Regions from separate parts of the Streptomyces sp. NPDC046215 genome, predicted to be linked through region 2. Evidence: riboswitches for the same ligand, from Rfam matches in the RefSeq annotation. Region 2 holds a riboswitch; the other holds the start of a gene.
What was found. A riboswitch is a leader RNA that binds a small molecule or an ion and turns the genes downstream of it on or off. The one in region 2 is predicted to bind S-adenosylmethionine.

Region 1 (14,433 bases), on a different contig from region 2:
GTCGTAGAACAGCTCCGAGCAGGGCCCGCACGGGCCGGGGACGCCCATGGACCAGAAGTTGTCCTCGTCGCCGCGTGCCACGATCCGCTCGTCGGGCAGGTCCGCGAGGCGCCGCCACAGGGCGCGGCTCTCCTCGTCCTCGTGGTGGACGGTGGCCCAGATCCGGTCCGGGTCGAGCCCGTACCCGCCCTGCTCGACGGGCGTGGTCGACAGCTCCCAGGCGAAGGCGATCGCCTCTTCCTTGAAGTAGTCGCCGAACGAGAAGTTGCCGTTCATCTGGAAGAACGAGCCGTGCCGGGTGGTGCGGCCGACCTCCTCGATGTCGAGGGTCCGCACGCACTTCTGCACACTGGTCGCCCGCGGCCACGGCGGCTGCGCCTCACCGGTGAGGTACGGCTTGAACGGCACCATGCCGGCGTTGACGAACAGCAGCGTCGGGTCCGGCGTGGGCAGGGGCGCGCTGGGGACCACCGTGTGGCCGCGGGCGGCGAAGTGGTCGAGGAAGCGGCTGCGGATGTCGGCGGTGCGCATGTGCCCTCCGGGCGGGTTCGGTGCTTGCAGTGTGCGGGGTAGCGGGCTGCTGTGCCTTGTCCTCAAGCGCCGGACGGGCTGCTGTGCTGTGTCCTCAAGCGCCGGACGGGCTGAATAGCCCGTCCGGCGCTTGAGGACGCGCCCGCAGGGCGCTCGCCGCCGCAGGCGGCAGGACGGCCCGCACAACACGTGGGGCCCGTACCTGCTTCCAGGTACGGGCCCCACGCGCGAGCTATCAGTGAGCCGGTGGTCGATGCGCCGAGATCAGACGGCAAGCTTGACCATGTCCGCCTGCGGCCCCTTCTGGCCCTGCGAGATCTCGAACTCCACTCGCTGACCCTCCTCGAGGGTGCGGTAACCGTCCATCTGGATCGCGCTGTAGTGGACGAAAACATCCGCACCACCGTCGACCGCGATGAAGCCGTACCCCTTCTCCGCGTTGAACCACTTGACGGTGCCCTGAGCCATGCCTAACTCCCCTATTACTGGCCCTTGCGCAGGACCGCACTTCGCGGACCCGGGTCAGACCTCACCCCCCGGACACTCCCCCGCCGAAGGCAGGGGAAACCCCGGAAGATGTGCGCCGGAACGCGTCGACCGCGGCTGAATGTATCTGCACGGATGCCCTCTGCAACAGGTCACTTGGACGAGAATTACCGGCACGGCCGAGCGGAGAAAAGTGGCTAACGGCGGTGAATCCAGGGCAAGTCGGGCCGGGCATAACGCAACCAACCCGGCAATTCGTACGCACAGTTCGCGCACAACTTGACGGGTTCTCATGGGCGTTCGGCGGTGACGCCGGCGGGGGATCGCCCCAACTGTATCGCGCTCAACAGACGGAATCGCCCCGTCCGTTTCGCGGACGGAGCGATTCGAGGGGACTTCTACAGGAAAGTTGAAGAAATCCCCGGCGAGCTGATGCCGGGTCAGCCGCCGGCGACGGCCGGGATGATCGAGACGCCCGCGCCGTCCGGCGTCGCGGTGTTCAGGCCGTCCTCGAAGCGGACGTCGTCGTCGTTGACGTAGACGTTCACGAAACGGCGCAGCTTGCCGCTCTCGTCGAGGACCCGCGCGGCGATGCCGGGGTGGTTCTTCTCCAGGTCGGCGAGCACGTCGGAGAGGGTGCCGCCCTCGGCGGATACCTCGGCCTTGCCGCCGGTGTAGGTGCGCAGGATGGTCGGGATGCGAACGCTGATGCTCATGGGGTCACCTTCGGTTCGGGCACTGGGTGGAGAGGGAGGGGGACGGCGGGGTGGAGCCGCTCACAGCCCCGCGGCGCGGAACGCCTCCAGTGAGGGCCGGATGGTGGCCGTCGGCCCGGCCGCCACCGCGTCGAGCGTCTTGAGCCCGTCGCCGGTGTTCAGCACCACCGTGGTCAGCGCCGGGTCGAGCGCCCCGCTGTCGATGAGCTTGCGGGTGACGCCCACCGTCACCCCGCCCGCGGTCTCCGCGAAGATCCCCTCGGTGCGGGCCAGCAGCCTGATCGCGTCCACGATCTCGGCGTCGGTGACGTCCTCGACCGCGCCGCCCGTCCGCCGGGCGATGTCCAAGACGTAGGGGCCGTCCGCCGGGTTGCCGATCGCGAGGGACTTCGCGATCGTGTCCGGCTTCACCGGCCGGACGACGTCGTGCCCGTCCTTGAAGGCGCGGGAGACCGGCGAGCAGCCCTCCGCCTGGGCGCCGAAGATCTTGTACGGGCGGTCCTCGACCAGCCCCAGCGCGATGAGCTCCTTGAGCCCCTTGTCGATCTTCGTGAGCTGGGAGCCGGAGGCGATGGGGATGACGATCTGGTCGGGCAGCCGCCAGCCGAGCTGCTCGCAGATCTCGTACGCCAGCGTCTTGGAACCCTCGCCGTAGTACGGGCGGAGGTTGACGTTCACGAAGCCCCAGCCCTCGCCGAGCGGGTCGCCGATCAGCTCGGAGCAGAAGCGGTTCACGTCGTCGTAGGTGCCCTCGATGCCGACGAGGTCTCCGCCGTAGACCGCGGCCATGACGACCTTGCCCGCCTCCAGGTCGTGCGGGATGAAGACGCAGGAGCGGAAGCCCGCGCGGGCGGCCGCGGCGCCCACGGCACCGGCGAGGTTGCCGGTGGAGGAGCAGGAGAGCGTGGTGAAGCCGAAGGCGCGGGCGGCCTCGACGGCGATGGCGACGACGCGGTCCTTGAAGGAGTGCGTGGGGTTGCCGGAGTCGTCCTTGACGTACAGGCCGCCGGTGACGCCCAGCTCCCGGGCGAGGTTGTCGGCCTTGACGAGCTTGGTGAAGCCCGGGTTCAGGCCGGGCTTGTCCGCGACGTCGGCGGGGACGGGCAGCAGCGGGGCGTAGCGCCAGATGTTGTCCGGGCCGGCCTCGATGCGGCGGCGCAGGGCCTCGGGGTCGCCGGTGGGAAGGTCGTAGGCCACTTCGAGTGGGCCGAAGCAGTCGGCACAGGCGAAAATGGGACCGAGGCCGAAGCGCTGTCCGCACTCGCGGCACGCGAGGGCCGCGGCGGGACCGAGAGCGACAGAGGTGGTTGAGCTTTCGACAGACTGCACAGCCATGGAGGCGAGGCCCTTTCTCCTCATCTTCCCCGTGGCGGACGTCGCCACGAGACGGAATTGGCACCTTCCCGAGCCGGGAGCCTCGCCGAATGAACGGTGAGACCGGCTGGAGGGTTGCCGGGGCTTCAACGGGCCGTGTCCCTCTGCCCCTCTGGATGAGCGGTATGGCACTGGGCAGGGCCCAGGCGTTTATGAGCGGCGACCCCGACATACGACGGCGTTCCGCGTTGTTCAGACTGTAACCGAAGGCATGGGCGCCCGAGACAGCCGTCCGTACCGCGAGATGGATCACACGCAGCTCGAACGCCGCGTCACACAAGAGGAGTCGAACAGGTGCTGGAAGAGGTGGAGCGCTGGCTGGGCCGGCGGTCCTGGTCCGTCGACGACCGTCCGCTCGACCAGCTGCTCGCCGCCAAACGCGCCACCGGCACCACGGTCGCCGTCGTACTGCCGGCGTTGGACGAGGAGGCGACGGTGGGGGCGATCGTGGCCACCGTGCGCCGGGAGCTGATGTCGGAGGCGGTGCCGCTGGTGGACGAGCTGGTGGTGCTGGACTCCGGTTCGACCGACCGCACGGCGGAGGTGGCCGCCGCGGCCGGGGCGCGGGTGGTGCACCGGGACGCGGTGCTGCCGCGGCTGCCGGCCGTGCCCGGCAAGGGTGAGGTGCTGTGGCGGTCACTGCTGGCCACGGGCAGTGACGTCGTCTGCTTCGTCGACGCCGACCTGCGGGAGTTCTCCGCGGACTTCGTGTCGGGGATCGTCGGGCCGCTGCTGACCGACCCGGACGTGGACTTCGTCAAGGCGATGTACGACCGTCCGCTCGGCCCCGGCTTCGAGGGCGCGGGCACGCCCGGTCCGGGCCAGGGGGGCCGGGTGACGGAGCTGGTGGCCCGTCCGCTGCTGAACCTGCACTGGCCGCTGCTGGCGGGTTTCGTCCAGCCGCTGGGCGGCGAGTACGCGGCGCGCCGTTCGCTGCTGGAGCGGCTGCCGTTCCCGGTGGGGTACGGGGTGGAGCTGGGGCTGCTGGTGGACGCGTTGCACACGGTGGGGCTGGACGCCCTGGCCCAGGTCGACGTGGGGGTGCGCAAGCACCGGCACCAGGACGGGCAGGCGCTGGGCCGGATGGCCGCGGCGATCTACCGCACGGCGCAGCTGCGGCTGGCCCGCGGCCATCTGGTGCGGCCGGCGCTGACGCAGTTCGAGCGCACGGCGGAGGGGTTCGTCCCGCGGACGTACGAGGTGGACACCGAGGAGCGGCCGCCGATGGCGGAGATACCCGAGTACGCGCGCCGCCGCGCGGCGTAAGCGTACGTTTGAGCGGATCCCGTGGCGGCAAGGCTGGCGTCATGGTCGATGAGCACATGCACGCCGCCCGGATCCTCGTCGCGTCCAACCGCGGTCCCGTCTCGTACAAGGTGAGCGAGGACGGCTCGCTCACGGCGGGCCGGGGCGGTGGCGGGCTGGTCTCGGGGCTCAGTTCCATCGGCCGGGAGGCCGGCGCGGTGTGGGTGTGCGCCGCGCTCGGCGAGGGCGACCGCGAGGCCGCCCGCCGCGCGGGCACCCGGCTGCCGGCGGCCGACACGGGCGGGCACGCGGTGCGGATGCTCGACATCCCCGCGCAGACGTTCACCGCCGCCTACAACGGCATCGCCAATTCGGTGCTGTGGTTCGTGCACCACCTGCTCTACCAGACGCCGCTGGAGCCCGACTTCGGCGCGGACTTCCGGCGGGAGTGGGTCGCGTACGAGGCGTACAACGCCGCCTTCGCGGACGCGCTCGCCGAGGAGGCGGCCCAGGGTGCCACGGTGCTGGTGCAGGACTACCACCTGACCCTCGTGCCGGGGCTGCTCCGCGAGCGCCGGCCGGATCTGCGGATCGGTCACTTCTCGCACACCCCGTGGGCCCCGCCGGACTACTTTCGGATGCTGCCGGACGACGTGGCCGGGCAGGTGCTGCGCGGCATCCTGGGCGGTGACCGCGCCGCGTTCCTCACCCGCCGCTGGGCCGAGGCGTTCGCCGCCTGCTGCGAGAGCGAGCTGGGCGCGGACGTCCTCCGCGAGGACGGGGTGGCGGCGGCGGTGCGCTTCGAGGGGCGGATGACGCGCCTGGGGGTGCACGGGCTCGGCGCCGACGGGGATTTCCTGCGGGAGCGCGCGCACCGCGAGGACGTCGAAGAGCGGATGGTGGCGCTGCGGGAGCAGATCGGTGCGGGCCGCCGGGCGGTGGTGCGGGTGGACCGCACGGAGCTGTCGAAGAACATCGTCCGGGGTCTGCGCGCCTACCGGCGGCTGCTGGAGGACCGCCCGCAGTGGCGCGGCAAGGTCGTCCACGTGGCCTTCGCCTACCCCTCGCGGCAGGACCTGGCGGTCTACCGCGACTACACGGCGGAGGTCGAGCGGGTCGCCCGGGAGATCAACTCCGCGTTCGGCACGGAGGACTGGGAGCCGGTCGTGCTGCACGTGAAGGACGACTTCGCCCGGTCGCTGGCCGCCTACCGGCTCGCGGACGTGGCCCTGGTCAATCCCATCCGCGACGGGATGAACCTGGTGGCCAAGGAGATCCCGGTCGTCTCGGACCACGGCTGCGCGCTGGTGCTGTCGCGGGAGGCCGGGGCGGCCGCGGAGCTGGGCGAGGACGCGCTCGTGGTCAATCCGTACGACGTGGAGGCCACGGCCCGGGCGCTGCACGAGGCGCTGCTGATGGATCCGGCCGAGCGCGCGGAGCGGACGAAGCGGCTGGCCGCGGCGGCGACGGCGCTGCCGCCGGAGCGCTGGTTCCTGGACCAGCTGACGGCGCTGGAGGGAGGCGAGGGAACGTAGCCGCGGGGTCCCGGCCGGCTTGGCGAAGCCCTGTGCGGTTCCCCGCGCGACCAGCCGCAACGCACCCGCAGATGACGCGCCCGGCTTCCGGCGGAGCGCTTAGGCTGTGATCGTGCAGCCCAAGGACATGCCCGGGCCCGAGCCCACCGAGACGGGCACGACGTGCCAGTGGTGCGTGGGCTCCGGTTTCGTGCAGCGCTCGCTGGTCCACGTCCCCGGCCCCGATCCGTTCGGGGCCGGCGGGGAGTCGGTGGTGCGGGCGGGGCAGTGCAAGCACTGCCGGGGCAGCGGGGTGTACGAGTCCGCGCTGGACCCGACCCTGGAGCACTGGCGGCGCCCGCCCCCGGAGGAGCCGCGCTGAGGCGTGCCCCTCACCGCCTCAGACGCCGGCCCCCCGCCGCCGCTCGCGCCACCAGCAGGGCCGCTCGCCGGTCCGCCTCGCGCCGGGCCGGGCCGGAGGGCGTGACGGCGTGCGGGAGCCCGGGGGCCCGGAGGGCGCCGTAGTCCGAGAACCGTCTGACCCCGCAGGCGTCGCAGCGGTGCTCGCCTCGCCCGGTCCGGGTCCAGCCCGACCGGTGCGTGCAGTGGCGGACGCGGGTCGCCGTCACCACGCGTTCACCTCCGGCAGCAGGTGCGCGCGGCGGAAGTGACCGCGCAGGGCGGCGGTCGCCTCCTCGGTCAGCTCCGCGTCGCCGCCGCTCCTGGCCTGCCGGTGGGCGGCCCGCAGAGCGGCGCAGCTGTCGCATCCGACGGGCGAGGTCGAATCCTCGTCGTGGATCCCGGCACCGTCCCGCTCCGCCCGGCTCGCCGGCCGCAACGCCTCCGGCACCACTTCCCGCTCCCGCCCACCCCAGGGCCGCCGCACCTGCACGCGGGGGCCGACGCTGCCCATGACCTGGACGAGGGTGCCGGTGGGGATGTCGATGACGTAGGCGCCGGGGCGGTAGGTCATGGGGTCGGGGGGCGGGGGCCCGGCGTCGGGGTCGGGGTGGGGCATGGCTGAGTCGTACACGGTGTTCCCTTCGGGTATTTCTTCACTGAGCCGCCCGTTACCGGCGGGTGGGGGCCTAAGACATGTCCGATTGGTCTTCGGCTGCGGGCCCGTCGTTGCCGCCTGCGGCGGCGAGCGCCCTGCGGGCGCGCCCTCAAACTCCCCCAGCTAACGCTGGGAGGTGCCCCCGGACGGGCTGATTTCAGCCCGTCCGGCGTCTGAGGACACCGCCGCGCAGCGGTGGTGCGCCCCCATGACCTGCCGGCAGGCCCTAAGCTCCGGTGCATGGCTGAGGCATTCGTCAGCGGCGACGAACACCCCGCGTGCGGCATCTGCCCGTCGCGCCGGTTCCCTCTCGGGGAGTTCGACGTGCATGAACGCCCGTCATCCGACTGCCCGTTCCGTCCGGCCGACGGCCATCGGTACACGGCGGCGGGAGTGCCGGTGTGCGTGCATCCGCACAAGGTCGGGATTCCCGCAGGCCGGTACAAGTCCGACGGGATTTCCCTGGCGGGCGGGCTCCAATGGCCGGACGATGCCGCTGAGCTGGATGCCTATTTGCACGAGGTGTTGCACAGCGCAGCGCCGGGAATGCTCGAATTGCTGATCGAGCAGGCCACGACCGAGCTGCCTGCCGTTTTCCCGGACGTGGACGTGATCACGACGCTGCGCCGCGCGCTCGGCTAGGAGGCCGTCGCGAAGCCGGGAGCGAACCTACGTCCGCCCTCGAAGATGCCCAACGGCTGGTACTTCGCGATCACCGCGGCACGCCGGTCAGCTGTCTCCTGCCTGCCGAGCCAGAACCGCTCGTTCACCGGCCCCCACGCGGCACGGTAGACCTGGTGGGTGTAGTCCCCGTGATCCCAGCCACCGATTTCCTCACGGTCGGTGGCGTGGACAAACGTGACGCCTGTCCGCTGCTGCACTCGGCTCAGCACGGTGAACTGGGCGGCCAGGGCGTGAATCATCTCGTCCACCGGCACGGGCACCGGCACCTCGGCGGCGCTTTCGTCGCCGTCCGTCATCTCGAAGACGGCCGACTTGATGGCCATCGCCCGCAGGGCCTCGGGGAAGAGAGGCCCGGTGTCCTTGTCCACGTCGAAACCGTCGACGAGCGCGTAGCCCGTGAAGCTCTGCCAGTCCTTGTCGTACTTCGCACACCCGGTGCGCAGCCGCTCGAACTCCGGGTCGGCCTCGATGGCCGACAGAATCTCACGCGCTCGCGTCGCCACTTTCTCCGGTGCGGGGCGGGCAAAAGACATGTCCACTGTCGCTCTCCTTCGGGTCGAGTTCCGCCTTCGCTTTAGGTAACCCCACGGCTACGCACGGCGGTACCGTTGGAGCGGCGGCAGGATTTAAGAGCTTTAAGAACGCGACCAGCACGAGGAGTTGAGGGTCGATGGGCACCCCCGCACCGAACGCCGGACTTGAGCGGCTGTACCGCGAGACCAGGTGGACACTGCGCCAGTTCGCCCAGGAGGTGAACCGCATCGGCACCGAGCGGGGCACACCTCGCAAGTACCGGGAGCCCTCCGTCCATCAGTGGCTCAGGGGGCATCTTCCCCGCGCGGACGTGCAGCCCCTGATCACGGAAGCCCTCTCGCGCAAACTGCTTCGGCCGGTCACGGCCCACGAGGCCGGCTTCCCGCAGGCTCCCGAACAGACGGACGCCCACCCCCGTACGGTGGAAGGGCTCGTCGACCTCGGGAGGCAGGACATGGACCCGTCCCGCCGCAGCGTCATCGGCGCGGGACTGTTCTCCGTGGCTCTGACCGTGCCCGACTGGCCCGATGTCGTCGGCCGCATGGAGGCCGTCCAGGCCGGGCAGGCCCACCGCATCGGGATGGCCGAGGTCGACATGGTCATCGCCATGACCGAACGGGTCTCGGAGCTCGACGATCAGTTCGGCGGCCGTCACGCCCGCCCCATGGCCGCCGCCTTCCTCGTCAATACCGTCGCCCCCTACCTCAAGGCTGACGCCACCGAGCCCGTACGCAAGGCGATGATGTCCGCCGCCTCCGACCTCTGCTATCTCACCGGGTACATGGCCGTCGACGAGGGCGTGCACGGCCTGGCCCAGCAGTACTACATGAAGGCCCTCCAGCTCGCCGGAGCCTCCGAGGACCACCTCACGTACTGCACGACCCTGCGCGGCATGAGCGTCCAGGCCGTCGACCTCGGCCACGGCCCCGCCGCGATGCGACTGGCGGACGCAGCGGCCGCCGCCTCCCCCAACGCGGGGCCGCGCATGCGGGCGTTCCTCGCCGGTCAGCAGGCGCATGCCGCCGCGCAGACGGGTGATCGCAGCAGCGCCCTGATGTACCTGAAGGAAGCGGAGACGGCCATGGAGAAGGCCGAATCGCGGGCGAAGACGTTCGGGTCGTACGACCCTTCATCGCTCCTCTACCACGTGAGCCAAGTCCGCTATGAACTGCGCGATACGCGCGGGTCGATCGACGCGATGGAGGAATCCGACCGGCTGCGGCACGGCGTATATCGCCGGGCCCGCGTCCGGCACCGGTGCACACTGGCTGAGCGCCAATGGGAACTCGGTCATCTCGAAGCCGCCTGCCGAACATGGAAACTCGCTCTGGACGATTATCCGCACGTCCAATCCGGCCGCGCCGACGATCGCATCAGGGCGATGCACGCCCGCATCCGCCCCCACCTCAAGAACCGGGCCGCCCGCGAACTCCACGAGCGGGCCCGGCTCGTCACCCCGGCCGCCCTGATCGGGGCCGGGGCCTCGTAACCCCTCCCCGGCCGTCAGGCCAATCGGTCCGCGAGGGCGGTGAGCAACCCCACGACCCCGCCGGGGCCGTCCACCACGAGATCGGCCCGTTCGGCGAGTTCGGTGACCTCGGAGCTGCCGCTGCACACCAGGAGGCCCGGCAGCCCCTCCGAGCGGAGCTTTTCGACGGCGGCGAAGGCGGCGAGGTCGCCGAGGTCGTCACCCGCGTAGAGGACCGCTTCGGCGCCGGTCTCGCGGACGTAGGAGGCGAGGGCGACGCCCTTGTCGACGCCGGGCGGGCGCAGCTCCAGGACGAACCTGCCCGGTTCGACGATGAGGCCGTGCCGGTGGGCGAGGGCCTCCAGAGGGCCGCGCAGCGCGTCGAGGGCGGCCTGCGGGTCGGGGGCGCGGCGGGTGTGGACGGCGATGGCCCGGCCGCCCTTGTTCTCGATGTGGAGGGTCTCGACCCAGGTGCCCTGCCAGGCGCCGGTCCTGTCCAGCTCGCCGGGGAGTTCCGCCTGGACGGCGGCGACGCCGGGGTGGGGCTCGGGGGCCGTCACGGTCCCGGTGACGGCGTCCCAGCGCTCGGCGCCGTAGTGGCCGAGGACGACGAGGCGGTCCAGGCCCGGGACGCCGGCGAAGCCGCCGTAGCGCACGGCGACCCCTGCCGGGCGGCCGGTGATCACGGCGGCGGAGGCGAGGCGCGGGGCGAGGCGGGCGAGGGCGGGCACGGCGCCGGGGTGGGCGCGGGCCTGCTCGGGGTCGGGCACGATCTCGGCGAGCGTGCCGTCGAAGTCGAGCGCGACGACGGAACGTTCCGGCTGCCGGAGCAGCGCGGCGAGGCCGTCGCGGCCGGCGGCGGTGGCGGGTTCGGGAAGGGGATAGCTGCCCATGGAAGCGACCCTACTGGCCGAGGGGGGGCGGACGGGCCTGTTCGAGCCGCCCGCACCGTTCTCCGGGGCCTTGGGCGGGCTGGTATCGGCTGAGCTCAGCCACATCAGCCCGTCTGGGGGCACCCCCAGCGGTAGCTGGGGGAGATTGAGGACACCGCCGCGCAGCGGTGGTGCACCCACGACCCGCCGGAAGGCTAACGCCGCTCCCGGCGGGCGTCGCGGATCCGGCGGAGGCGGTTGACCGTGACGGGGTCGTGCGCGAGGGCGCGGGGGTCGTCGAGGAGGGCGTTGAGGAGCTGGTAGTAGCGGGTCGGGGTGATGCCGAGGCGCTCGCGGACGGCCCGCTCCTTGGCGCCCGGCCCGGGCCAGCTCTGCCGTTCGAGGTCGAGCACGGCCCGGTCGCGGTCGGAGAGACCGGCCCCGGGTCCGGGTTCCTCGTACGTGCTCACGATCCCCAGCCGTCGGCGTCGCGCTGGATCTCGCTGAGGACGCTCGCCGGGTCGCCGCCGCTCTTGACGGTCGAGCCGATCTTCTCCTTGAGCGCCTTGCTGACCTTCGCCCAGGACGTCTTGTCGGCCGGGTAGAACTCGGCGTTGTCCATCTGGTCCAGGAACTGCCGCAGCTTCTCACGCCCGGCGTCCTTGCGCATGGCCTCGGAGGCGGACGTGGTCACCGGCAGCAGGTCGTACTGGCCGGTGAAGGTCAGCACGTTCTTGGTGCTGTAGACGAAGTCGAGGAACTTGCCGATCTGCTCGCGGTGGCCGTTCTGCTTGAAGGCCATCATCCAGTCGGCGACGCCCATCGCGGACTTCGCCGTGCCCTTGATGCCCGGAAGCGGCGCCATCATGTACTTGATGCCCTTGGCGTCGGCCTGGCGCATCAGCGTGGGGTGGCCGTTGAGCATGCCGACGTCGCCCTTGCAGAACGCGTCGAAGACTTCCTGACGGTTGGTGCGGGAGGGGTCGCCGGAGCCGGTGAGGCCCTTGCCGACGAAGTCGTCGCGCAGCCAGTTGAACGTCTTGACGTTCTCTGCGGAGTCGATGGAGTAGCTGCCGGTGGAGTCGGTGTAGCCACTGCCGCCGCTGAGCATCCACAGCATGGTCTCGGCGGGCGCCTCCTCGGGGCCGAGCGGCAGACCGAAGGGCATCGGGACGCCGATGCCCTTCAGCTTGGCCGCGGCGGCCTGGAGGTCGTCCCAGCTCTCCGGCGCCTTGGCTATGCCGGCCTTGGCGAAGAGGGTCTTGTTGCAGAAGAGCAGGCGGCTGCTGGAGACGAACGGCATGCCGTACTGCACCCGGTGCACCTCGCCCGCGTGGGCGATCGAGGCGATCATGTCGGCCTGGGTGGCGATGGAGAGCAGCTGGTCGGCGCTGTAGAGCTTGCCGGCGGCGGCGAAGTCGGCGTAGGCGCCGATCTGCGCCATGTCGGGGGCCTTGCCCTCCTCGACCATGTCGGCGACCTTCTTGTCGACCTCCGTCCAGCTGTAGACGCTGACGTCGATCTTGATGCCGCTGTTCTGTTCCTCGAACTCGCGGGCCAGGGCGTCCCAGTACTTCTGGGAGCTGTTGGCCGGGGAGTCGCCGTAGTCGGCGGCGACCAGCTTCAGGGTCGTGGTGCCCGAGCCGGCCCCGTCACTTCCGCATGCCGTCAGTGCCGGCGCCAATGCCGCCGTGGCGGCACCCGCCGCCGTCAGACCCAAGAACCGCCGCCGCTGCACTACTGCTTCCCACCTTCGTGGTTCGTGTTCACCGCTGGAGACCGAGAGTCTCTCCCGCGCGCCACCTTACGGTCCAACCGGCTCCGCTTCCGCTCCGGTATGCCCTTCCCTCCCGCGGCCCGGGGCTGCTATCCACGGTGCGACGCGTTCCGCCCCCGCAAGGAGCACCAGCGAATGTCTGATTCCTCCCGAACGTCCAGGACCGCCGCCGAGATCGCCACCCAGCCCGGCTGCTGGCGCCGCGCCGCTGCCGCCGCCGCGCCGGCCTCGGGGCTGCTGCCCCGCCCCGGGGAACGGGTCGCCGTGATCGGCTGCGGCACGTCGTGGTTCATGGCGCAGGCGTACGCGGCCCTGCGCGAGGCCGCGGGCCAGGGGGAGACGGACGCCTTCGCGGCGTCCGAGTTCCCGCGGTCCCGCCCGTACGACCGGGTCGTGGCGATCACCCGCTCCGGCACCACCAGCGAGGTCCTCGGCCTGCTGGCCGCGCTGGGCGACCGGACGCCGACGCTCGCGCTGACCGCGGACCCCGGGACGCCCGTGATGGACGCGGCGGCCGGGACGGTGGTGCTGGACTGGGCGGACGAGACGTCCGTGGTCCAGACCCGCTTCGCCACGACGGCCCTGGCCTTCCTGCGGGCGGGCCTGGAGGCGCACGGCCCGCTGCCGCCCGGCGTGCGCACGGTCGCGGAGGCGGCCGCCGACGCGGAGACGGCCGTGACGCGCCCGCTGCCGCCGTCCGCGCCGGACGCCGGCCAGTGGACGTTCCTGGGCACGGGCTGGACGTACGGCCTGGCCCAGGAGGCGGCCCTGAAGATGCGGGAGGCGGCGGGGGCCTGGACGGAGGCGTACCCGGCGATGGAGTACCGCCACGGCCCGATCTCGGTCACGGGCCCCGGCCGGCTGGTGTGGGTCCTCGGCGAGGTCCCCGAGGGCCTGGCCGCGGACGTGGCCCGCACAGGCGGCACGCTGGTGGCGGACGGCCGGCTGGACCCGATGGCGGACCTGATCGGGGCCCAGCGCCTGGCGGTCCGGGTAGCGGAATCCCGAGCCCTGAACCCGGACCGCCCGAGGAACCTGACGCGCAGCGTGATCCTGACGCCGTGACCTCGGCTTCCGGCTCCCCGGATCCGGGTACCGGCTTCCCCGGCCCGGTTCCGGTTTCCCGGCCCGGTTCCGGCTCCCCCGCCCGGAGGCGGCTTCCCCGGCCCGGTTCCGGCTCCCCCGCCCGGAGGCGGCTCCCCCGGCCCGGAGGCGGCGCGGCTGCGGGGTGCGGGGTGACCCGCTAGGCCGGGGGCCGGGGGCAGAGGCCGGGGCGTGGCGCCGGGGGCCGGGGGCCTGGAGGCAGGTGGCCTGGGGACGGGCCGGAGATCAGCGGCCGACGGCCGACGGCCGACGGCCGGAGCCGCCCCCGCGAGCCCAAGCCTTCCGACGCCGGGCGCCTCCCTCCGCCGCAACGGCGATCAGCCACAAGCCCCCAGCCCGGCGGTGCCCAACCGCCGGGCAACCGAACCCCCGGCCACCGGGACGGGGACGCATCCGGACCACCACGCCCCGTCCCGGGCGGCAAAAGCCCACCCCCTACCCCTCCTCCGCCGCCACGGCGAACACCCACAAGCCCCCGGCCCGGCGGTGCCCAACCGCCGGACAACCAGGCCCCGGCCACCGGGGCCGGGGCTCGCCGTTCCCCGGAGAGCAGCCTCCCAGGCCCCGACGGCGATCAGCCACGCCGGCAGGCCCCGGCGGTGCCGAACCGCGCGTCACCCCAACGACACCCCACCCCCACCCCCGCCGGAGGCGACCCGGCGAGTGGACTAGACCTTTCGTGCCCGATCGCGCGAGACTGGCCCCGTGAAACACGTCATCGCGCTCGATGTAGGCGGAACCGGCATCAAGGCCGCCCTGGTCGGTCCCGACCACGAGCTTCTGTACGAGGCCAGGCGGCCCACCGGGCGGGACCGGGGCACGGACGCCGTCGTCGCCGGGATCCTCGACTTCACGGCCGAGCTGCGAGCCGTCGGGCTGCGCCAGTACGGGCAGGCCGCCGCCGCGGCCGGCGTCGCCGTGCCCGGCATCGTCGACGAGACGAACGGCACCGCCGTCTACTCCGCCAACCTCGGCTGGCGCGACCTGCCCCTGCGGGACCTGCTGAGCGCCAGGCTGGACGGGATGCCCGTGGCCCTCGGCCACGACGTCCGCACCGGCGGTCTCGCGGAG
Region 2 (14,433 bases):
GCCCAAGGCGTGCCGTACGGGTCAGCCGATGCGGACGCCGAACTGGAAGGGCATGTTGCTCATCGGCTCGTAGCGGACATTGGTGCCGGAGCGGGGGGCGTGCAGGGTCTGGCCGTTGCCCGCGTAGAGGCCGACGTGGTGCAGGTCGCCGTAGAAGATCACCAGGTCGCCGGGCTTGAGCTGGCTCTGGTCGTAGATGCGGGTGCCGGCGTTGGCCTGGTCCTGCGAGATGCGCGGCAGGGTGACGCCGGCCTGCGCGTACGCCCAGGAGGTCAGCCCCGAGCAGTCGAAGGAGCTCGGGCCGGTCGCGCCCCAGACGTAGGGGGTGCCGATCTTGCTCTGCGCGGCGGAGAGCGCCCCGGCGGCCCGGCCCGAGGTCGGCAGGTCCTTGCCGAGGTCGGGGCGGCTGCTGCCGGCGGAGCGGTCGGCGCGCGAACCGCCGCTCTTGGCGCCTTCCTTGCCCTCGGCGCCCCCGGCCTGGTCCGCGCCGACGACCTCGGCGCGCTCCTTGGCCGAGAGGGTGTTGAGGAGCTTCTGGGCCTCGGCGAGCTTGCCCTGGACCTCGTCCTTCTTCTCCCCCAGGGCCTTGCGGGTCTCGGCGAGGTCCTTGAGCTTGCCGGTGGCTTCCTGGCGCTGCTGCTTGAGCGTCCGCTGCTTCTCGGCTATCTGCTTGAGCGTGTCGGCCTGCTTGGCGCTGAGCTGGTCGAGCGTGGACGCCTTCGCGAGGTAGGTCTCCGGGTCGGAGGAGAGCAGCAACTGGAGGGAGGGGTCGATGGCGCCGCTGCGGTACTGGGCGGTGGCGACCGAACCGAGGCTGTTGCGGAGCTTGTTGAGCTCCTCCTGGCCGCGGGCCACCTTGTCCTGGAGGTCGCCGACGGACTTGTCCAGCTTCTCCTGCTTCTCCTTGGCCCCGTTGTACTTCTCGGTGGCCTGCTCCGCCTCTTCGTAGAGCTTGTCGACCTTCGTCTTGACCTCGGACTTCGACGGCTGGGGGTCGGCGCTGGCGCCCTGGGCCGAGAGAGCGACGGCCGCGGCGGCGGTCGCGGTGAGGACGGTCACGCGGGCGCGGCCCGGCTGCTTGGGACGACGGTGGGACGCCACGGAGACGAGCTCCTTCTTCCTCGGCCGCCTGGCACGCGAATTCCGCGGTTCCGGCGGGACCTTCACCGTCACCCCGAATGGATGATCTACCGCGCGAAGGTTCGAGGCCCGACCTTAGTGAGCTTCATGTGATCCGTTCAAATCCTCATGAGAAAAATCTCGCCCCACCCGCACATCCTTTACCAACACCACACGGTCGGTACGGGCCGGCCCGCTCATCGGTCACCTGTGGTGACCTCGAGGTGACCTCAGGTGCGAGCGAGCCGCTTCAGCAGCAGCGCCGAAGCGACCGGCCGGGCCCCGGCCTTGGCGACGCCGTCGGCCACCTCACGGTCGGTGGAGACCACGACCACCGGACGGCCCACCGGCTCCGCCCGCACCAGCTGACGGATCAGCTCGTCGGCCGTCACCCCGGGCTTGCTGAACAGCACCCGCACCCCGCGCGGCGGCGCGAGCAGCACGGGCGCGGCCAGCTCGGCGCCGTCGAAGACGCAGGTCATCTCCGCGCCCGTCTGGGCGGCCAGCATCGCGAGGCCGCCCAGCAGCCGCAGCCGCTGCTTGTCCAGCGGCATCGTCGGATAGCCGGTCTTGGTGACGTTGTAGCCGTCGACCACCAGGTGAGCCTGCGGCAGGGCCAGCAATTGGTCCAGCAGCGCCGGGTCGGTCTCCGACAGGGCGCGGGCGGCGATGTCCTTGGGCGTCATCCGGCCCGGTTCCACCGCGTCGACCGTGTCGGCGGGGTGCACGGAGACGGGCGGCAGCGCCAGCTCGCGCCGCAGCCCCTGCGCCGCGTCAAGGACCGTGTCCAGCAGCAGCCGCAGCCGCATGTCCTCCACGCTGCGCCCCTCGCGCACCGCCCGGCGGCTCGACTCCAGCGCCGACTCCGCCTCCGACAGCCGCGCCTTGAGCCGCCGGGCCTCGCCCAGGGCGGCCGTCTTCTCGGCGGCCCCGGCCGCCCGCACGGACTCCAGCTCCGCCTGCGCCTTGCGCAGCGCGGCCTCGCCCCGGCGCACGTCGCTGACGGCGCTGCGCAGCTTGCGCTGCAACGCGTCGGCCTCCTTGCGCGCGGCGTCCAGCTCGGCGCGGCCCCGCTCGGCGTCCGCGCGCGCCTCGGCACGGGCCGCGGCCAGCTCCTCGCGCAGCCGCTGCAACTCGCGGCGGGCCTCCTCGCCGGCCCGCTCGGCGCCGGCCCGCTGGGCCTCCTCGCCCGCGGCCGTGACCAGCTTGACCCAGCCGGCGGGCCGCAGCACATAGGCCATGGCCGCCACGTCCTCCGGGTCCGCGGCGGCGGGCGGCGAACCGGCCTCCAGCGCCTCGGCCAGCTCCGAGCCCGTCTCCCGCAGCCGGGCGGAGATCCGCTGCCGGAACGCGGCGTCGTTCTCCACGGCCGCGGCCATGGCGTTGCCCGCGAACTTGGCCCGGCGGCTGGGGGTGAAACGGGCGTACTGCCGCAGCGCGGGAGGGAGTTCCGAGACCGTCAGGCCGCCGAACGCCTCGGCCACCAGGCCGATGACCCGGCGCCTGACGCCTTCGGGCAGCGCGCGGTCGAGCACCTCGGCGACACCGTCGGACCCACCGGTGTCAGCAGGGTCACCGGTCGCCTCCGTGCCGCCCGTATGCTCAACCACCGCTCATTGCTCCCGTTCTTCAGGCGCTCGCGCCCGGCCTGTCCACCAGCTCGATCTGATCGACGGCGTTGCACCAGCGGCAACGCACGGACTCGATCGTCTCACTGACCACGTCGCGCTCCTCCACCTGCGGCTCCCCGGCCAGGTCGAGGTGCACGTACTCGACGGCCTTGGTCGTGCGCGTCACGTCGAACCGGGTGAGGTTGCCGCACAGCGCGCAGCGCCACCGGGTCTGCGTCGTCGGCTGGGGAACGCCCATCGTGTCGCCGTCCGTCCTTGTCGAGGTTCCTCGCGCTCCGCCCGCCGGACGCCGGGGAGCGCGCCGTGGAGCGCGCGGAAGTGCTCCCCGTAACCCTACGGCCTGATGGTCATGCGGTGCCCGGACGGCGGCGGTCCCGCCCCGCGTCCGTCGTGGGACGGCGGCCCGGCGAGGCGCTCTGTACGGTTGCGACCGGTACGCCATGATCTGCTCATGACCGGAAAGGCAGTGCGTCAGGGCCCCTTGGTCACCTACGTCCTCATCGGCGTCTGCTGCGGCGTCTTCCTGCTGGGCCCCGCGTCCGGTTTCACCTCCTCCTACGGCGCCGGCACCGAGCTGCTGGCCGCGCAGACCGGCTACTTCGAGCGCTGGGGCGTGGTGCCCGGCGAGCTGTGGAGCGGCGCCGCGGACGAGCTGCCCACCCCGTTCACCGCGCTCTTCGTGCACGGCAACTGGCTGCATCTGCTGGGGAACATGCTCTTCCTCCACGTCTTCGGCGCCATGGCCGAGGAGCGCATGGGCCGGACCGCCTTCGCGCTCTTCTACCTCGCCGCCGGGGCGCTGGCGCTGCTGGGCTACGCCGTCGCGCACACCCACTCCGCCCAGACGCTCGTCGGCGCCTCGGGGGCGATCTCCGGGGTGCTCGGGGCGTTTCTCTACCTCTTTCCCCGGGCCCGCGTCACCAGTCTCTTCCCCTTCCTCTTCTTCCTGCCGCTCCGCTTTCCCGCCTGGGCCGTACTGCTGTTCTGGTTCGTCCTGCAGTGGCTGGCCGCCCGCACGGCGGGCGACCGGCCGGGGGTCGCCTATCTGGCCCACGTCGTGGGGTTCACGCTCGGCTTCCTCTACGCGTGGGTCCGCTACGGGCGTGCGGCTAAAGTGAAGGGCGCAGCCCCGTCCGGCGACGGGCTGCCGCGCACGCCCGGGGGGCCGCCCCCGACCCCCGATAGGAGCCAGCCGTGATCACTTCGATCGTGCTCATCAAGACCGACATCGACCAGATCCCCGAGATCGCCCAGAAGATCGCCGCCATCGAAGGCGTCAGCGAGGTCTACTCGGTCACCGGGGCGCACGACCTGATCGCGATGGTCCGGGTGGCCCGCCACGACGACCTGGCGGACGTCATCCCCGGCCTGATCAGCAAGGTCCCCGGGGTGGCCTCCACGGAGACGCACATCGCCTTCCGCACGTACTCGCACCACGACCTGGAGGCGGCGTTCGCGATCGGCCTCGACGCGTAGCGCCTGCGGCGGGCTTGCCGGAAACCAAGGGGGCCTGGGGCGGGCGCCCGTACGGACTGCCGTCCGGGCCTCGCGTCTGCGGCGAGCGGCCGTCGGAACCCCGGGCCCCGGGGGCCTGCCCCATGCTCCGGACGGCGGCCGTGCCGAGCCTCGGCCGGCACGCGGCCAAGCGCCCCACCCGGCGCGCCGTGCGCCGCACCCGCAACTCCGGGCGGGCTCCCGGAACTGAGCCCACCGCGGCCGTACCGGCCTCGCGTCTGCGGCGAGCAGCCTCGTAGGGGCGGGCACTCCGGCGACAGGGCCCCCGGCGCGTCGGCTGACGAGGTCAGCGGCGTCCGCCACGTGGCGGCGGCCGTACCGTGGGCCGCTACTCCCGGCAGGTTCGGTTCCCGCGGTCGTACCGTCGCCAGCCGCCCGGCGGGCCGCGGCGCGCCGCAGCCTCCCCGGGCCGCCCGCCCGGCACCGCCCACGACAGCGAGCCCCGCCACACCTGACGGTACGTCCAGCCGACCAGGACCCGGCTACGTCCCGCCCAAGTTCGGCCGCGCTGCCCAGTACCCCGGACGAGCGCCCGCCACCCGGCACCGCCCACAACAACGGGCCCGGCGCGCCACACCAGCTCCGGCAGCACGCCCCGCCCTCGGGCGCACGCCCTCCACCCGGCGTCGCCCAGCGACAGCCGACCCCGCCACGTCGCCGGCCCCGTCACGTCACACCTGACGGCCCCCGGCCGCCGAGGCTCGGTCTTGGCCGACAAGGTCCCGCAGGCCCCGGGCTCACGACCGCCCGGCCGCCAGGCCGCCAGGCCGCTACGCCGGCACGCACCGCCCGTTCTCCGTGCGGTAGTTCCAGCGGGCACCCTCGCGCACCAGCTCGCCCACCGCTCGGACGAACCGTGTCACGTGCTCGTCCGGGGTGCCCGCGCCGAAGCTGACCCGGATGGCGTTGAGCGACTGTCCCGCCTCGGGGGCCCCGCACTCCCCCGGCTCGTCCGGGGTGCCGCCCAGCAGGGTGCGGACGAGCGGGTGGGCGCAGAACAGGCCGTCGCGGACGCCGATGCCGTACTCCGCCGACAGGGCCGCCGCGAAGTGCGAGCTGTTCCAGCCCTCCACGACGAAGGACAGCACGCCGACCCGGGGCGCGTCCTCCCCGAAGAGGGAGAGCACCCGGACCCCCGGCACCCGGGCGAGGCCCTCGCGGAGGGTCGCCACGAGCTGCCGCTCGCGCTCGACGAGCCGGCCGAAGTCCGCCTCGGTGAGCGCCTTGCAGGCCGAAGCGATGGCGTAGGCGCCGATGACGTTGGGGGAACCCGCCTCGTGCCGGGCGGCCGTGTCGTGCCACTCGACGGCCACGCCGCCGCCGGGGCCGCGGGTCACCGCGCGGCTCGCGCCGCCGCCGGCCAGGTAGGGCTCGGCGTCGCGGAGCCAGTCCGCGCGGCCGGCCAGCACCCCGGCGCCGAAGGGCGCGTACAGCTTGTGCCCGGAGAAGGCGACCCAGTCGGCGTCCAGCTCCGCGATGTCCACCGGGTGGTGCGGCGCGAGCTGGGCGGCGTCGACGACGATGCGGGCGCCGTGCGCGTGGGCGGCCGCGGCCAGCTCCCGCACGGGCCACAGCTCACCGGTCACGTTGGACGCGCCGGTCACGCAGACCAGCGCCGGCCCGTACGGCTCCCGCCCGGCCAGGGCCCGCTCCAGCGTCTCGACGGCCTGGCGCGGTGAGCGCGGCGCGTCGAGGTAGGTGACCTCCACCCCCGCCCGCCGCTCCCAGGGCAGCAGCGCGGCGTGGTGCTCGGTCTCGAAGACGAACACCCGGGTGCCGGGCGGGAGAACGGTCGCGAGGAGGTTGAGGGAGTCGGTGGTCGAGCGGGTGAAGACGACCTGGTCGTCCTCACGGCAGCCGAGGAACGCGGCGACGTCGGCACGGCTGTTCTCGAACAACTCGGTGGACAGCTGGGAGAGATACCCGGCCCCGCGGTGCACGCTGCCGTAGTACGGCGCGTAGGCGGCCACGTCGTCCCACACCCGCTGGAGCGCGGGCGCGCTGGCGCCGTAGTCCAGCGCCGCGTAGGTCACCTCGCCCCCGGTGACCAGCGGGACGCGGACGTCGCGGCCGAGGACGGGCAGGGGCGCGCAGACGGCGGGCTCGGCGGCAACAGGGCATGCGGACATGGCGAATTCTCCTGGATGCAGGCGGAAGAGGTGCGTATGCGCACGCGCGGGAAACAGGGGCGCCGCGTGCGGAGTACCGACTCGACACACGGCGTGGCCGTGCGGAGTTCAAGGGAAACGGGCCGTAGGCCCTAACGCATTCGCTGAATCACTGAAGAGGCTCCCTCGACAACCAGGACCCCTGGTGAGGGATCCGCGCTTGCCGCAGACCTCGCTGCCTGCGGCCCGGTCATCACCCGGGGCACCCCGCCACGGAAGGAGGGTTGCCGGACAGCAAGCCGGGGCCTGAACGCTGTCACTCGTGACCTGGCGGCGAGTATGACACAGGTATGCGGCAGGCGCACCACATGTCCGCCGCCAGCTTATCGCGGGGCCCGTCACCGACCTACCGCCGGACCGACCGAGAATCAACCAAAAACTGTCCATCTATGCCCGGGCCACGCCGGTCGGCCGTGGAAATCAGCGGCAATGTCGCCCATTACCGACAGCGAACACAAGCCATTGCGGAATTAACCATTCCACTATGGGTTTAACCACTTCGTGACCTGACCGTCATCGAACCGTTACATCCATGATCGTAGAGTCGTTCGCATCTGGAACAGCAACAAGAACAAGCCAGAGACCTTGGGGGCGGTCATGTTCATCTATCCATGCATTCATTTGCATCAGGCCACACTTGCGTGCATGACCGGCAATACGGGCGGAGACCGCTCGTGAGCTCTACGCGCATCGTCGATGTAGTGAATTTCATGCCCGAGCGAGTGGTGCGCAACAGCGACCTCGCCCGCGCCGAAGACGGACTGAGCGACCACGCCTTCTTTGCCGGCGTGAATGAGCGGAGATTCGCTTCGCCGGATTACACGTCCGCCGAGCTCGGCATCGAAGCGCTGAACAAGCTGCTGGGCCGCAACGACGTGCGCGCGGACGAGCTGGACCTGATCATCGTCTCGGCCCAGTTCAACGACACCTTCTCGCCGGGCGTGGGAACGGCGATCCAGCACGGGGTCGGCGCGACCTCGGCCGCCGTTCTGCACGTGGAGAACGGCTGCTGCTCGTGGGTCTCCTCGGTGATCACCGCCCGCGCCTTCATCGACTCCGGCCAGTACAAGAAGATCGCCGTCGTCACGGTGACCAACTTCGTGTCGCGGCTGGAGGAGTTCCAGAAGTCGCCGGAGTCCTTCGTCCTCGGGGACGGCGCGTCCGCGACCCTGCTGACCGTCGGCGAGCCGACCGTCCTCTCCGTGCACGAGCAGGCGTTCGGCGAGAACTGGGCCGCCCTGCGGGTGGAGCCGGACGCGGTGGACGGCGTCGAGCTCCCGCACTGGGAGCGCGGCAGCGGGCCGCTCACGGTGAAGTTCAGCCCGAGCATGCTCGCCCGGCTGTGGGCCGTGACGATGGAGTGCCTGCCCACCGCCATGGCGACCGCGCTGGACAAGGCGGGCCTGACGAGCGACGACGTCTCCTGCCTGATCACCCACCAGCCCAACGAGAAGTACATCGCGGAATGGCGTAAGCGGTGCGGCATCGACGACGCCCGCACCCATGACACGCTCAGCCATTACGGGAACATGTTCCAGAGTTCCCTCCCGGTCACCCTCGCCGACGCACTGGACAAGAAGATTATTTCTTCCGGCGATGTGATCGCTTTTGCCACTTTCACGCATGGCGGGGAAATGGTGTCTTCCATGGTCCTGCGCTGGAACAGCTAGTTCCCACTAGTGCCCACTAGTTCCCACCGGAACAGCTAGTTCCCAGCAGCAAACCAAAAACAATTCTTGCTCAGGAGTAAATGATGGCTGCCCGCATGCCCGATGAGTCCGGTCTTGCCCAGAACTACCAGCTCGACAACTCGGATCTGCTCGAACTGGACCTGGTGTGGAACGAGAACACCGGTCAGGACGAGATGATGAAGCTGATGGAGGGGATGACGAAGGAGAGCTACTCCCACGAGGAGATATTCGGGCAGTACTGCCCGCTTTCCGAGCACATCGACGTCCCTTACGACATCGTATTCGAGTACTGCGCCAACGCCCGCTCGCTGGAAGAGTGGACGTACAGCATCCGCAACATGAAGCACCTCGGCGGCGGGCTGTACCGCGCGGACGAGATGATCCAGCCCAACACGGACATCTACATCCGCTCGGACGCCCAGAAGGGCCCGGAGCAGGGCCTCGTGGTGTACCCGTGCGCCTGGGACCAGGGCCAGGAGCTCTGGATGCGCTACTACCTGACGATCATCGACTCGGCCAAGGTCTTCAACAAGCCGGGCACCGTGGTGCTGTGGAGCAACTGCAAGCACCCGTACTACGACCGCGCGACGACCGACGTGCCGGACTACATCGCCAAGGGCCGGGCCCGCACCGACCGCGTGTGGGTGGGCGACATCTGGCCGATGTTCCACGCCGGCCACTCCATCGAGATGGGCAACCTCAAGAAGATCCTTGAGCACCGCTTCGGGTCGGAGTCGCAGCGCTAGGGGCCGGCACCGGCTCTTCAGCTCACACGGGGGGAAACATGCGGATCTCTGACGCGCTCGTCACCGCGCTGCGCGAGCTGGACGCTCGCTACGTCTTCGGCGTCAGCGGGGCGAACGTCGAGCACATACACGATTCCATCGACCGGCTGGGGGCCGGACGACTGGAAGCCGTTCTCAGCAAGCGCGAGGACGGCGCCGCCTTCATGGCCGACGCGCGGGCCCGTGTCCACCGGACACTGGGCGTCTGCTGCGCGACGTCCGGCGGCGGAATGATGAATCTGGTCGCCGGACTGGCCGAGTCCTACGCCGAATCGGTGCCGGTGTTGGCCCTGGTGGGCCAGCCGCCCGCCGCGCTGGACGGACGCGGGTCCTTCCAGGACTCCTCCGGCATCGGCCGGTCCGTGGACGCGCTGCCCATGCTGAGCGCGGTGACCAAGAAGACCGTGCGGATCTGTGACGCCGACCTGTTCTGGGAACAGCTCAGGGACGCGATCACGACCGCTCTGACCGGGCGGATGGGGCCGGTCGCCCTGCTCCTCCCGAGGGATTCGTACGAGTTGGAGGTGGGGCCGCTCCCCGCCGACTGGCCGCGGGACTTCCAGGAGTTCGTCCAGCCCGAGCCGGTGGACAGCGAGGCCGTGGACGAGCTGTTCCGCCGGCTGCGCGCCGCCACCGCCCCCGTGCTGCTGCTGGGCCACGGCGTACGCCGGTCCTCCGCTCCGGACGCCGTCCTGCGGTTCGCCCGTCAGGCGCGCATCCCCGTGGTGACCACCATGGGCGCGCGCGGCGAGTTCCCGAACGACGACCCGCTCCACTTCGGTGTCGTGGGCGCCGGCGGGCACCCGTCCGCGGCGGCCTTTCTCCAGAGCAAGGCCGACTTCATCGTGCTGGTCGGCACCGGGCTGGCCATGATGACCCGCAGCGTGCTGCACGGCTGGGACGCGCGGCACGTCGCCACGGTCAACATCGACCCCGGCGAGGTGCTCAGGTCGGCCCTGGCCGACACCGTCGTCCAGGGCGACGCGGGGGTGGTCTTCGAGCGCCTGCTGGAGCGGCTGGACGCGGACCCGTTCACGGTGCCGCCTGTCGGGTACGAGCTGACCCGGTTCGTCCCCCGGCTGGCCGAGCCCATACCGGGCAGGGCGCCGCACGCCGAAGGCGGCCTGCTGCAGAGCGAGGCCGTCGGCATCCTGGAGGAGCACCTGCCCCGCCAGGGGCACCTCCTCTACGACGCCGGCAACTGCAGCGTCGCCTCCATGCACTACTCGTCCGTCCCGCCGGGCTCGTCCTCGACGATCGCCCTGGGCATGGGCGGCATGGGGTACAGCATCGCCGGGGCGATCGGAGCGCAGCTCGGGACGGCCGAGGGGACCCGCACCGTGGTGTTCTGCGGTGACGGCGCGTTCCTGATGAGCGGTCTGGAAGTCCACACCGCGGTAGAGCTCCGGCTGCCCATCCTGTACGTCGTCTTCAACAACGGCATGCACGGCATGTGCGCCACCCGGCAGCAGACGTTCTTCGATTCCCGCATCACGGCCGTGGACTACACACCGGTCGACGTGTCCACCCTGTCGAGGGGCCTCGGCGGCCCCGACCGGCTGTGGGTCGGCAGCGCCGGAACCGCCGCGGAGCTCACGGAGCTGCTGGCGGACTACCGCGAGCACGCCCATCTGACGGGCGTGCTGGAGCTCCGCCTCGAAGCGGAGGAAGTCCCGCCCTTCGCGAGCTTCCTGCCGGCGGACGAGCCCACCATGCCGGTGCGCTCCTCGCGGTGGACGGCCTCCCCGGCGCACCTTTCGGCACTGATGGCACCGGCCTGACCCCAGGCCCCTGTGCCCGCCCCACCCCACCCCGCGCGGTGTGGGTTCTCCCGCCGTGCCCCGGTCGCGGCAACACCCAACCGATCTGCAGAAAGAATCAACATGACTGTGCACGAGCTCGATCTCGCGGGGATCACGGATTCCGGACTGCGCGCGGACTACCTCAAGAGCTCCAGGCTGTTCCGCGAGATCGGCCGGGGGCGCTTCCTGGGCCGCTACATGTTCCCCGCGGCCAAGCGCCCCTACTTCGACGTCTTCTTCTCGTTCGTCTGCTACGTCGACGACCTCGTCGACGACGTCAACCGCTCCACCGAGGTGCGGGCCCAGCGGCTCGACGAGTGGGAGCGCGCCTACCTGGCGGCGGTCAAGGGCGAGACGCTGGAGGTGGAGGGCCCGCCGTCCGGCGACCAGGAGACCGACTCCGCCCTCTCCCGCGCCCTGGTGCACATGATGCGGACGTGGGACCTCCCCTACGACCGCGTGCCGGAGTTCATCCAGGCCCAGCGCGAGGCCCTCACCACGTACGAGTACGCGACGTACGACGACCTCGACGGGTTCCTCCAGAGCGTCACCCTGCTGCCGGCCACCTGGATCAACGGGCTGTTCGAGCCGCTGTCGGCCGAGGCCGAGGAGCTGTGCAAGCACACGATCACGGCCTTCCAGCTCCTGGACTTCATCTGGGACGTGCAGGAGGACCTGGAGCTCGGGCGGCTCTACCTGCCGGTGGAACACCTGACCAAGTTCGGCCTGGACAGGGGCGACCTGATCCGTGAGGTCGGCAGCGGCTACACCAGCGACGCCGTCCGCGAGCTCATGAAGTTCGAGATCGAGCGGGCGCGCAAGCACCTGGACGCCGGCCGCAGCTGGGGCCGGACGCTCCACCCGACCTCGCGGAAGTTCGTCGAGCTGGACATCCAGACCCACCAGGCGATGGTCACGGACCTGGTGAAGGACGACTACGCCTTCTTCAACAAGCCGAAGAAGGGCATCGGCTTCAACTCGGCGGTCATGGTGCCGCGCACGGCCGCCGCCGCCGCACGGGCCGCGAAGGTCAACCGTCAGGCCGAGCGGGACGGTTACCGCATCCGCCGCCCCTACTCCCCCGACGCCCTCTGAAGCCCTTTGAAGCACACGGAGCACACGCCATGACACGAGCCGCGGTCATCAGCGGGCTCGGGGCGTTCGTTCCGCCGCGCGTGGTCACCAACGACATGCTCGCCGCGGAGCTGGACACCTCGGACGAGTGGATCAGGACCCGTACCGGGATCAGCCGGCGGCACGTGATCGACCCCGGGATGAGCACCGGGCACCTGGCCACCGAAGCGGGCCGGCGCGCGCTGGCGTCGGCGGGGGTCACCGGGGTGGACGCCGTGGTCCTGGCGACCAGCACCCCGGACCGGCCGTGCCCGGCGACCGCTCCGCTGGTCGCCACCCGGCTCGGGCTCGGCGGGGTCGCCGCCTTCGACGTGGCCGCGGTGTGCACGGGGTTCGTGTACGCCCTGGCCACCGCGGCGGGCCTGATCGCCACCTCAGTCGCCGACACCGCCCTGGTCATCGGCGCGGACACCTTCTCGACCATCCTGGACCCCGCCGACCGGACCACCCGCGTCATCTTCGGCGACGGCGCGGGTGCCGTGGTGCTCCGCGCGGGAGACCGGGCGGAGCCGGGTGCGCTGCGGGGCTTCGACCTCGGCAGCGACGGCGAGGGCGTCGACCTGATCACCGTCCCGGGCGGCGGCTCCGAGGAGCGCTCCCACGGGGGCGCGCCGGCCGCGTCCGAGAGCTACTTCCGGATGGAGGGGCCGCAGGTCTTCACCCGGGCCGTACGGCACATGGCCGGGTCCGTGCGGAACACCCTGGAGAAGGCCGGCTGGAGCGCCGAGGACGTCGGCCTCCTCGTCCCGCACCAAGCGAACGTGCGCATCCTCGACACCTGCGCCCGGCAGCTGGGAATCCCGGCGGACCGGGTGGCGAAGAACATCGACCGGGTCGGCAACACCGTGGCCGCCTCCATCCCCCTGGCGCTCGCCGACGCCGCGGCGAACGGCCTGCTCAAGGCCGAGCAGCGGGTGGTGCTCACCGGGTTCGGCGGCGGCCTCTCCTGGGGTTCGGCGGCCCTGACGTGGCCCGAGCTCGACTCCCGCGGAATCAACGACCTCCAGCACGAGAAGTGAGAGAAGAGCAATGGAAGCACTGAACAGCAAGCTCGAGGCCCTGCTCGACGAGACGTTCCCGAAGTCCACCGCCGCGCTGGTCGGGGGCTCGACCTTCCAGGAGGCGGGCGTGGACTCCATGGGCGTGGTCGAGTTCATCATCCTCATGGAGCGCGCCTTCGGCCTCCCGACGCTGGACGGCAACGAGCTGACCGGCACGTCGACCTTCCAGGACGCCGTGGAACTGCTGAAGTCCAAGGGTGCCGCGACCGCGTAACCCCCGCCCCCGCCCGACCCCTTCAGCCGCCGTCGGCACCTGACGCCGACGGCGGCTTTGTCACTGGTTCTCTCATTCCCGGAGGGTCGCATGCACCACTTCCTGGCACTCAACGAAAACCCTCTGCCGCCGCTCGCCTCCGTGGCCGCGGAGATCGCCCGCACGGTGGACGGGGTGAACAGATACCCGGAGTTCTTTCCGGAACGGCTGAAATCGTCCATAGCCGGCTGGCTGGGGGTTCCGGAGGCTCAGGTCGTCGTCGGCGCCGGATCCGTCGGGGTGGCGCTGCAAGCGCTCCAGGCCCGCGTACGGCCCGGCCGCGGGCTGGTGTACGGCTGGCGCAACTTCGACGCGTATCCCTTGCTGGCGCAGATGACGGGCGCCGAGCCCGTCCAGGTGCCGCTGCTGCCCGACGGCCACCAGGATCTCGTCGCCCTGGCCAAGGCGGCCGTCGACGCGGACGCCGTCATCGTGTGCAATCCGCACAACCCGACCGGTCAGCTGCTGGACGCGGCCGAGCTCAAGGAGTTCGTCGCCCTGGTCCCCTCCGACACGCTGGTCGTCCTGGACGAGGCGTACATCGAGTTCGTGGCGGAGGCGGAGCGGCCCGACGCGCTGGCCTGGATCCGGGAGTTCCCGAATCTGCTCGTCCTGCGCACGTTCTCCAAGGCGTTCGGCCTCGCCGGCATGCGGGTCGGCTACGGCGTGGCGCATCCGGACCTGGCCGCGCGCGTCAACGGCTTCCAGCTGCCCTACTCCATGAGCTCCCTGTCCCTGGCGGCGGTCGAGAGCTCCCTCCGCGCCGAGCAGGAGCTCCAGGAGCGGGTGCGGTTCATCGTCGCGCAGCGGGACGAGGTGTTCCGGGCGCTGGGCGACGGGGGCTGGCGGGTCCTGCCCAGCCACACGAATTTCCTCTGGCTCGACGAGCCGGACCGGGTCGAGCAGATCCGGACCCGGCTAGAGGGCGCCGGCGTCACGGCCCGCTATTACCCCGGCGAAGGGGTGCGGCTCACCCTCGGGGACCAGGCGTCGAACGCCGCCGTGCTCACCGCGTTCACGCAATAGCGGCCTCGGGGAAATCCCCGAGGCCGCTGTGCGTCAGTTCACGGGCCGGCCCGGCGGCCGGCCGTCTTTCACCAGCCGCCGGACGGCACCAGTCGGCGGGCGGCCGGCAGAGCGGCTTCCCATACCGTCGGGAACCAGGCCGAGAAGGGCTTCTCGGCCTGGAGCTCCGCCAATTCCCGCTGCGTCACGAAACGGGTGGCGTGCACCTCTTCCGGATCGGGGTCGGTCGGCTGGTCGACAATCCCGAC

Region 1: another riboswitch for S-adenosylmethionine. It lies ahead of thrC (threonine synthase); the one in region 2 lies ahead of ABZ951_RS14175 (aminotransferase class V-fold PLP-dependent enzyme).

Annotation. Positions count from the first base shown of each region.
Region 1 covers NZ_JBEYZW010000013.1:17,060-31,492, forward strand. Annotated here, with positions in the region: gene alaS (alanine--tRNA ligase) at 1-531, opposite strand, end outside; gene ABZ951_RS08195 (cold-shock protein) at 796-999, opposite strand; gene ABZ951_RS08200 (ubiquitin-like small modifier protein 1) at 1,458-1,733, opposite strand; gene thrC (threonine synthase) at 1,794-3,068, opposite strand; SAM riboswitch class I at 3,086-3,230, opposite strand; gene ABZ951_RS08210 (glucosyl-3-phosphoglycerate synthase) at 3,402-4,373, shown strand; gene ABZ951_RS08215 (trehalose-6-phosphate synthase) at 4,415-5,887, shown strand; gene ABZ951_RS08220 (hypothetical protein) at 6,000-6,248, shown strand; gene ABZ951_RS08225 (DUF6255 family natural product biosynthesis protein) at 6,259-6,498, opposite strand; gene ABZ951_RS08230 (hypothetical protein) at 6,492-6,899, opposite strand; gene ABZ951_RS08235 (hypothetical protein) at 7,164-7,565, shown strand; gene ABZ951_RS08240 (hypothetical protein) at 7,562-8,140, opposite strand; gene ABZ951_RS08245 (tetratricopeptide repeat protein) at 8,278-9,630, shown strand; gene otsB (trehalose-phosphatase) at 9,645-10,502, opposite strand; gene ABZ951_RS08255 (DUF3263 domain-containing protein) at 10,697-10,951, opposite strand; gene ABZ951_RS08260 (extracellular solute-binding protein) at 10,948-12,219, opposite strand; gene ABZ951_RS08265 (sugar isomerase) at 12,394-13,323, shown strand; gene ABZ951_RS08270 (ROK family protein) at 14,068-14,433, shown strand, end outside.
Region 2 covers NZ_JBEYZW010000026.1:14,628-29,060, reverse strand. Annotated here, with positions in the region: gene ABZ951_RS14200 (NlpC/P60 family protein) at 22-1,101, opposite strand; gene ABZ951_RS14195 (NYN domain-containing protein) at 1,350-2,654, opposite strand; gene ABZ951_RS14190 (hypothetical protein) at 2,749-2,988, opposite strand; gene ABZ951_RS14185 (rhomboid family intramembrane serine protease) at 3,202-3,948, shown strand; gene ABZ951_RS14180 (Lrp/AsnC ligand binding domain-containing protein) at 3,945-4,226, shown strand; gene ABZ951_RS14175 (aminotransferase class V-fold PLP-dependent enzyme) at 5,036-6,394, opposite strand; SAM riboswitch class IV at 6,585-6,701, opposite strand; gene ABZ951_RS14170 (3-oxoacyl-[acyl-carrier-protein] synthase III C-terminal domain-containing protein) at 7,144-8,103, shown strand; gene ABZ951_RS14165 (hypothetical protein) at 8,199-8,870, shown strand; gene ABZ951_RS14160 (thiamine pyrophosphate-binding protein) at 8,909-10,690, shown strand; gene ABZ951_RS14155 (squalene/phytoene synthase family protein) at 10,793-11,806, shown strand; gene ABZ951_RS14150 (beta-ketoacyl-ACP synthase III) at 11,836-12,864, shown strand; gene ABZ951_RS14145 (phosphopantetheine-binding protein) at 12,875-13,120, shown strand; gene ABZ951_RS14140 (aminotransferase class I/II-fold pyridoxal phosphate-dependent enzyme) at 13,211-14,185, shown strand; gene idi (isopentenyl-diphosphate Delta-isomerase) at 14,254-14,433, opposite strand, start outside.